DNA from 4 places in the Caldalkalibacillus uzonensis genome. Region 1 is predicted to be linked to each of the others. Evidence: riboswitches for the same ligand, from Rfam matches in the RefSeq annotation. Region 1 holds a riboswitch; each other region holds the start of a gene.

Region 1 (2,200 bases):
TAATTTGGACCGGCGCAGTTTTTATTACAGCTTTGAAGCCGGGTTGTTTATTTATGACCGTCATATTTGCCAACGGATGGAAACCATTTTTAAGCAGGATTTAAAGGACTGTAAGCCCCTTCTTCCTGAGCAGTTATACCGTCAGCCGTTATGGGCTAAGGCGGCGACACAGTTGTCACTCATCATGGCGCCCTGGCTGTGAGCGTCAGGGTAAAGTGGATATCACTTACGCCATTGCCATTAAGAGACAAATAATAAGCCCAATGCAGTTCCCCTTGCTGTTCTGAGATAGTGGCCAGCGGTTTAAACCGATAGGCGGTGGTATGGGTCTCCATGTGTAACGGTCCATACGGCGTATGGTAGATGCCTCGTGTGGTGGTGCCCGGCCGGTACACATGGTTCATGCTGGCCGCGCCATGACGGATCACCGTCAACCGGTCTTCCTCCAGCTTCAACGTCGTATTAATGGGGCCTTCTTCACTATGCTCTATATATTTGAGATAATAGACCTTTCCTTTGCGATACAACATTCCCGGCACTGTTTCAACCTGCTCATCCACCGGTTGACCGTGTTCAAAAGTTTGGACATGAATATTTAACATCACTGATTGTTTTTCACGCATCTCATCACCTAACTTTGAAAAGTTGGGGACGCATTTTGATCAATAAAATCATAATCACTAAACTAATGATCATTTCTGGTAATAAATAGGACAGATTGTACAAGGCAGAATAGGTGGCCACAGGCATTCCTTCAGGGGCATAAGCCCCAAACCATACCACACCAGAGATAAAATGACTGAGAAAACGCAATCCTGAAGCCAGCACAATGCCAATTGCAGCCAACCCCATCATTTTCCCGGAAGCGCGGGTCTTATGAAGGGCAAACAGACCTGCTGTTCCCAACAGGGCGTAAGCCAAAGGATAATCCAGCACCAACTGCACGGGATGCACCACATAACCACCCTGCACTACCTTTATGATACCCACAATGAGTCCAGCGATCAAACCTGCCGTCAATCCCCGGCGCAAAGCCAGTACAAAGATCGGTACCATAACCAGTGAAATTGAGCCTCCGTAGGCCCATAACGCTCCAAATTTAATAAAACTGAATACATAGGCTACAGCAGCCATAACAGCTGTTTCCACCATAATAAGCAGACGTTCTCGTTCCATCATTCTCCCCTCCATTTTAAGTGTAACTACATAAAAAACCACTCCAAAGGAGGAGTGGTCGAGACAGAAATGTATCCATACCAGATTGCCAACAGCTGACCCCATGTATGGACAACCTGAAAGGCCATTTCTGTTCCACTTTCCTCCGCTAGCATGACCCAGATCAGGTTCAAAGGGTTGGGGCAACTGCCCCTCTCAGCCCGCCTGCGGGCACCCCTAGTGGAACAGGTCAATATATGGGATTTGGCTCTATTATAGCATAGCATCAATCACTTGACACAACCCTGACGTTGAGGGACCAGTTAACCTTTTGAACTTAAATTTTGCCCAGCACAGCAGTTTTATTTGACCCAGCCCAGCAGCATCTCTCGTACCAGCTTGGAAGCGACAATCTGTGTTTTTTCTGTCGGATCATACACAGGTGCCACCTCCACCAGATCCGCACCCACGATATCAACATCAGCTTTAGCTAGCAAATGGATCGCTTCCAAGAGTTCAGTGGAACTGATTCCTCCTGCTTCAGCTGTGCCCGTTCCCGGGGCAAAAGCAGGATCCAACACATCAATGTCAATGGTCACGTAAACTTTTTTTCCGGCCATTGAGGGCAGTGCTTCTTTTAATGGTTTGACCACTTCAAAGGGGTAAAAATGCATGCCGGATTCCCGCCCATACTGAAATTCTTCCCGTGTTCCGGAACGGATACCGAACGAATAGACCCTCTCCGGCCCCAACAGCTGGCATGCTTTTCTGATGGGCGTGGCATGAGAGAGCGGCTCACCCTCATACTCTTCCCGCAAATCGGCATGGGCATCGATATGGATGAGATAAACATCCTTAAACCGGCACTGGACTTCCTGAATGATGGGCCAGGTAACCAGATGCTCTCCGCCCAGGCCCAGGGGAAATTTGCCATCCTGCAGCACCTTGCGCACAAAGTCAGCAATCATGTCTAAACTGCGGGCCGGATTGCCGAAAGGCAGCGGAATATCTCCGGCATCAAAAAAGCGGATGTCTTGAAGATGAC
Region 2 (2,200 bases), on a different contig from region 1:
GCCCGGGCCAGACGGGCAATTCTGATTGCTTCATCGGCTGTTTTGGCGCCGCTGGTATTAGGCAGATAGGTAAATGACATCCCTTCCAAATGTTGCAGAATGGCATCTTCATCAGGATACTCTAAATTTACCCGGCGAATGGCAAAGGTCAACACCTCTGCCCCCGACGCCTTAATCGCTTCATTCTGGATGTACGGATTGGGAAAGCGGCCGGTGCCAAGGAAAAAACGGGAACGCAAAGTTTTTCCGGCAATGACCAGCGGATCATTTTTCAACATGGGCTCGATCGATACTTTGTCTGGCATGGTCTAACCTCCTCCTACAAAATGAACCAGCTCAACTTTGGCTCCAGGCTTCAATTTGTATTGGCCCCACTCGGAGCGATGCACAATGTGACCATCTACTTCGGCTACCACATGGCTTTTGTTTAATTGATAGTGTTCTATCAATTCCTCGAGGGACTCACATGCCACATTTGTTTCTTTACCGTTCACAATGAGCGTTTTCACCGTTCTCACTTCCTTTTAACTCGTGCATGGACATGTATACTTGCACTATTAGCCTCATTGCTTACTTCCTGACCTGTTTAATCTTGCTGGCAAAGGCACGGGCTGCCCCTTGCACATCCTCCGCTCCGACAATGGCACTAACAATGCAAATGCGCTCCGCCCCTGCTTCCAGTACCTGATCCACATTATGCAGCTTGATGCCCCCAATGGCCACAAAAGGAATACGGATATGCGCCACGACTTCCCGCACATACTCCAGGCCAACCGGGTCAACGACATCCTCTTTGGTAATGGTTGGGAAGACAGGGCCAACACCTATATAATCAGCCCCTCCTTCCTCCGCCCGCTTGGCTTCCTCCAACTTGTGAGTGGAGATCCCGATGATTTTATCTGGGCCCAGGATTTTTCGCGCTTCTTCCAATGGCAAATCATCTTGGCCCAAATGAACGCCATCTGCATCAACGGCCAAGGCAATGTCTACATGATCGTTGACAATGAAGGGTACATCGTACCGTACACATAAGTCTTTGAGATGCTTGGCCATATCCAGCAGTTCTCTTTTGGTTTTCTTTTTTTCCCGCAGCTGTACGATGTCAGCTCCACCATTAATTGCCTCTTCAATGACCTCAAGATAGTTCCGCTCCGGGTAAAATTGTTCTCCTGTAATGACATAGAGTGAAAAGTCTTTCATGGTATATACCTCCTAAAAATAGAAAAACCACTTTCTGCGCAAGAAAGTGGAATCAGGCTCAGTCTAACACCAGATTCGACTTCCCTACGCTGGCATGATCCAGATCAGGTCATAAGGGTCTCTCTCAGCCCAAATGGGCACCCCTAGCCGAATTTGATACTCATATTCCCTTTTTTCCTTTAGTATAACCATAACCTTTATGAGGACTGATGTCAATCAGTCATTGACGAAACAGACCTTCTATCGTTAAATTAAGAAGGATAAGGAGGAATCGGCATGTTAAAACAAGACATAAAAAGGGTGACGAGCCCTGTCAACGCACACGCCTTGCTCCCTCGCAAGCGTGAGATTGACCCGTGGGAGTCGTTGTTTCGCCGGTTGGAACAAGGGACCAACAGCCTGACCAGTGTGGAATTTACCGTGACCAATCTGTGCAACCTCCGTTGTGAACATTGTGCCGTGGGCGATGTGTTAACAATGAAAGAGGCTGAGGCACGCATTCCTGTGGATGTATTGCTCAAACGCCTGGATGAAGTGGAAACACTGGATACCCTCAGCATTACTGGCGGGGAACCTATGTATAATAAAGAAATGATTGTTGACTACATTGTACCCTTGCTTCGGTACGCCAAGGAAAGGGGAGCGCAAACCCAGATCAACTCCAACTTAACCCTGGACTTGGAACGCTATGAGGCTATCTTACCTTATTTAGATGTACTGCATATTTCTTACAACTACCGCCATGCGAAAGACTTTTACCAGATTGCCTATGTCCATCACACACACCAGGTTTCTTTGGCCCAAGCGGAAAAAACCTTTCAGCGGTTAGTGGATAACACCAAAACACTGGCAAAGAAAGGAGTGTTTGTCTCAGCAGAATCGTTGTTAACCCCCTTTACTCGGGATAAAATCGGACAAATTCATCATCTGATCAAAGAGATGGGCTGCCAGCGCCACGAAGTACATCCTTTGTACCCCAGCGACTTTGCCCGGGACATGA
Region 3 (2,200 bases), on a different contig from region 1:
CCTGGATGTGAAGCACCAGGTTGAGACAACTAACGGTTTGGGCAGGGTAGTCAAGTTGTTAATTGAATCCAAGCTGAAGCATTTAGAAACCTATCTTAAACGCTTTGAGCAGGAATGTAAGCATTGGAACGATCCGAGTCAGGAACTCACCCACTGGGCTGCTTCTCTGATTGAAAAGCTGACAGGTCTGGGACCGCTTAAAATACAATCTAAGGATGAAATAGAGCACTTATACCGTACTGGAAAAGCTTTGATGGAGGACATCGCCGGACAGGGCCAGGGCGCTTACCACGTCAGTGCGCGCTATATCCATAACTCTGCTGTCCGGGCCAGCGGCAATATATGTGTCCAAGGGTTGGGCGTTTACAACTCTACATTGTTTGCCGCCCATGATATATTGATTATCGACGGAACCGGGGTGGCTCGAGGGGGAAGACTGGAAGCCGGACACCGGATTAAAGTGAAAAGACTGGGGGCCCCGGCCAATGTCAAAACTTACGTTCGGGTGAATCAAGAGGATGGGCAGGTGTCAGCTGAGTACTTATATCCGGATGTCACCATTGAAATTAATGGCATATCGTACCACAATCAACGGGAACAGTCCCTGGTCAAAATGTGTTATGACCGAAAAACCCACAGCTTAATAACAGTATAGTTTTTACTCCACTAGGGGTGCTGAATGGCTGAGAGAGGTTTCCGCCTCAACCCTTGAACCTGACCTAGATAATACTAGCGTAGGGAAGTGGAGTCACGTCAGCATCGCGTTGCCCGGCGTACATATTGTCTGGGAGGAGACATGGCCCAAAACAGTCCTTTGCTGTTTGATGTTCCTTCCCGATGGCTGATGGTTCCTGTAACCGCTCTACTAAAAGCCGGTGTTATTGTTTGAATGTTGACTGACCACTCCTACCTGGGAGTGGTTTTTTATTTCTCTCATGAAAGGAGTCCGTTTTTATATGATTCAAGATTATCTTTATCTGATTGACTATGCCAAGTTGTTTGCCCTGGGTCAAAGCTCATGATGTGGCAACCATGGGCCGCTTTGCCCGTTTACTGGATGCCACCTTAAATGTGGAAATGGACTTACATCGCCAGTATGCCAAGAAGTTCGGCATCTCCGAACAAGAGCTGGAACAGGCGCAGCCTGCCCCAACGACGCTGGCTTATACCCACTATATGCTTCATGTGGCTCAAAACGGGACACTGGCTGAACTGGTGGCCAGCCTGTTGCCTTGCATGTGGAGCTACCATGAAATAGGCCGGCTCTCAATCGGATTCCTGGCGCCAGCGAGCATGAATTTTACGGAGATTGGATCAAGATGTACGCCAGTGAGGAGTTTGGGGAACTGGCTCAATGGACCATCGATTTATTGGATGAGCAAGCAGAGGGCAAACCAGAGAGGGAGCTGGAGCGTCTGGAAGAAATCTTCTTAAACACGACCCGTTTCGAGTATCTGTTTTGGGAGATGTCCTATTACAGAAAGATGTGGCCGACTGATGAATAAGCATGCGGACCATGTTCAGCAAGAGATGGAAATGGGGGATGAAGCCTTCGGCAGTCAAATAGAAGAGACTTGGCAAGAGACGGCTGACTGGTTGCTGGAGGGTGGCTTGATAGAGGCGGTCCCATCTGTTGAGGAGATCTATGTCAATCTGGTCGACGAAAATAACCAGTAAGAAACGAATGCTCTCCTTAGAGTAAACATGATATAATCATAGGCATATACATAAGATAAATCCGCCTAAAGGAGAGTTATTCTACATGAGTGACAAACAGGTACTGGGTTTGATTTACGGAGGAAAGTCAAGTGAACATGAAGTTTCATTGCGCACCGCTTTCTCTATTTTGCATGCTATTGATTATGATAAATGGAGAGTGGTTCCCCTCTATATCCAATTGGATGGCTTATGGGTGGAAGGGGGGAGTTTGCAACAGCCGCCTTCCACCGTTGCCGAGCTCAGATTGGCCACCAACCGCCATCCGGACCTGTTAAAGCTGAAGGAAACTGTGGATATAGTATTCCCGGTCGTTCACGGTCCGTATGGGGAAGACGGTACTTTGCAGGGCTTGTTGGAGATGATCGACGTCCCTTATGTAGGGTCAGGTGTCCTGGGTTCCAGTTTGGGTATGGATAAAGTGATGATGAAAAGAATGTTTGCTTTGCACAATCTGCCGCAAGGAGAATATTTAGCCTATACC
Region 4 (2,200 bases), on a different contig from region 1:
CTACCATAACCTGAACATCATATTCCCAAGCCATTTTTGTTAACTCACCCAGTGTTTCCAATTCTGCGAACTGGGCTTCATCGTTGGCGTCGGCAATAGATCCTGGCCGCAGTCCATCACCTAAAGAAACGGCAATATCATACTGATTCAGGATCTGACAGATCTCTGCAAAATGGGTATACAAGAAATTTTCTTCATGATGGGCTAAACACCATGCTGCCATAATGGAACCTCCCCGGGAAACGATGCCTGTCACCCTGCCTGCAGTCAGTGGAATATATCTTAACAGTACGCCGGCATGAATCGTAAAATAATCTACTCCTTGTTCAGCCTGTTCAATCAGCGTGTCCCGGTATATCTCCCATGTTAATGCTTCGGGTTTGCCGTTTACTTTCTCAAGGGCTTGATAGATCGGTACCGTACCAACAGGAACAGGCGAATTGCGGATAATCCACTCCCGGGTCGTGTGAATGTCTTGGCCGGAAGACAAATCCATGATCGTATCTGCTCCCCAACGAATAGCCCAAGTCATTTTTTCGACCTCTTCGGCAATAGATGAGCTGACGGCCGAGTTGCCAATATTGGCATTCACTTTAACATGAAAATGACGTCCAATGATCATAGGTTCACTTTCAGGATGATTAATGTTGACTGGAATAATCGCCCGGCCCCGGGCAACTTCATCCCGGACAAATTCTGGAGAAACCCCTTCACGCAAGGCCACAAACTCCATTTCTGGCGTAATGATTCCCTGCCGGGCATAATAGCGTTGTGTCACGATTTTGCCCTTCTTTGCCCGCAGCGGCTTTCTGGCCAAACCTTGAAGCTGATCACTGGCCTGCTTATGATCAACCGAACGATAGCCATTATCTTCGGGCTTTACTTTCCTGCCTTCATATTCTTCAACATCCCCTCTCTCCAAAATCCAATTTCTCCGTAGTGGAGGGAGCCCTTTACTGAGATCCACTTGCTGTTCTGGATCCGTATAGGGCCCGCTTGTATCATACACTCTGACAGAAGGATTTTTTTCTTCCCCCTCTGGCTTGATTGTCGGTGTTTGTTCAATTTCTCGCATAGGAACCTTAATGTCTGGTCTGGAGCCTTGTACATACACTTTACGACTGCCCGGAAATGATGGAATCGAAATACGTGGTTGAACATCTTTTACCATAATAAAAGCCTCCTTTTTAATTGTGGTGAAGGAGGACATGATCCGGGTCATTCAAGCTGACGGGCAGCACATCAGTATATGCTGGTCATCGTTTAAAACACTTTGCAGCAAGCTAAAAAGCCAGGTCCTGAATATGGACCCGGCTTGTGTTCATTCGGTCGCGCTGCCACAACCTCTCAGCACACTGAAACGTGCTGCATCCGCTGCTTACTTCCCCACGCTGGCATTACCCAGATCAGGTCCAAAGGGTTAAGGAACTTCATCGCGTTCCTTTCTCAGCCCGGCTCACAGGCACCCCTAGTAACAATATTATTAATTTTACACAAATGAGTATATCGCAAAAAGTTTGGTAATTCAACCCTATTAATAAAATCCGTGTGACCACCAATCAGTGTCACACGGATAAACGGTCGTACCCGATTTTATTATCATGTTTTCACTGTCTCTTTTTTGTTCATCCGCTGCCGGTCCCGCTCCAGAATGGGCCCTAGATAGCGACCCGTATAAGAGCGTTGGACACGGCTAATCTCTTCCGGCGTGCCGGTGGCCACAATCTCTCCCCCCCGGTCGCCTCCTTCAGGTCCCAGGTCAATGATATAATCGGCCACCTTAATGACATCCAGATGATGCTCAATTACCAGTACCGTATCTCCATTGTCTACCAGGCGCTGCAATACCTCAAGTAAGCGGCGGATATCTTCGATGTGCAACCCGGTAGTGGGCTCATCCAAGATGTACAAGGTACGCCCCGTGCTGCGGCGGTGCAATTCGGAAGCCAGCTTCACCCGCTGCGCCTCTCCCCCGGACAATGTGGTGGCTGGCTGGCCCAGGCGCATATAACCCAGGCCGACATCCTGCAAGGTTTGCAGCTTGCGCTTGATACGTGGAATGTTTTGGAAAAACTCCAGCGCTTCCTCCACTGTCATATCTAGCACATCAGCAATGGTTTTACCTTTGTAAGTGACCTCCAGTGTTTCCCGGTTGTAACGCTTGCCCTTGCACACCTCACAAGGCACATACACATCGGGC

Evidence for each region. A riboswitch is a leader RNA that binds a small molecule or an ion and turns the genes downstream of it on or off. The one in region 1 is predicted to bind thiamine pyrophosphate.
Region 2: another riboswitch for thiamine pyrophosphate. It lies ahead of thiE (thiamine phosphate synthase); the one in region 1 lies ahead of thiT (energy-coupled thiamine transporter ThiT).
Region 3: another riboswitch for thiamine pyrophosphate. It lies ahead of tenA (thiaminase II); the one in region 1 lies ahead of thiT (energy-coupled thiamine transporter ThiT).
Region 4: another riboswitch for thiamine pyrophosphate. It lies ahead of thiC (phosphomethylpyrimidine synthase ThiC); the one in region 1 lies ahead of thiT (energy-coupled thiamine transporter ThiT).

The regions. Positions count from the first base shown of each region.
Region 1 covers NZ_JAUSUQ010000007.1:101,204-103,403, reverse strand. Annotated here, with positions in the region: gene cls (cardiolipin synthase) at 1-202, shown strand, start outside; gene J2S00_RS10525 (YwiB family protein) at 183-623, opposite strand; gene thiT (energy-coupled thiamine transporter ThiT) at 628-1,176, opposite strand; TPP riboswitch at 1,300-1,404, opposite strand; gene speB (agmatinase) at 1,518-2,200, opposite strand, start outside.
Region 2 covers NZ_JAUSUQ010000013.1:41,062-43,261, forward strand. Annotated here, with positions in the region: gene J2S00_RS15460 (thiazole synthase) at 1-305, opposite strand, end outside; gene thiS (sulfur carrier protein ThiS) at 309-509, opposite strand; gene thiE (thiamine phosphate synthase) at 571-1,200, opposite strand; TPP riboswitch at 1,265-1,355, opposite strand; gene yfkAB (radical SAM/CxCxxxxC motif protein YfkAB) at 1,477-2,200, shown strand, end outside.
Region 3 covers NZ_JAUSUQ010000005.1:200,068-202,267, forward strand. Annotated here, with positions in the region: gene J2S00_RS08685 (flagellar assembly protein A) at 1-655, shown strand, start outside; TPP riboswitch at 659-758, shown strand; partial or broken gene tenA (thiaminase II) at 948-1,505, shown strand; gene J2S00_RS08695 (hypothetical protein) at 1,498-1,677, shown strand; gene J2S00_RS08700 (D-alanine--D-alanine ligase family protein) at 1,763-2,200, shown strand, end outside.
Region 4 covers NZ_JAUSUQ010000021.1:15,553-17,752, forward strand. Annotated here, with positions in the region: gene thiC (phosphomethylpyrimidine synthase ThiC) at 1-1,171, opposite strand, end outside; TPP riboswitch at 1,367-1,480, opposite strand; gene uvrA (excinuclease ABC subunit UvrA) at 1,600-2,200, opposite strand, start outside.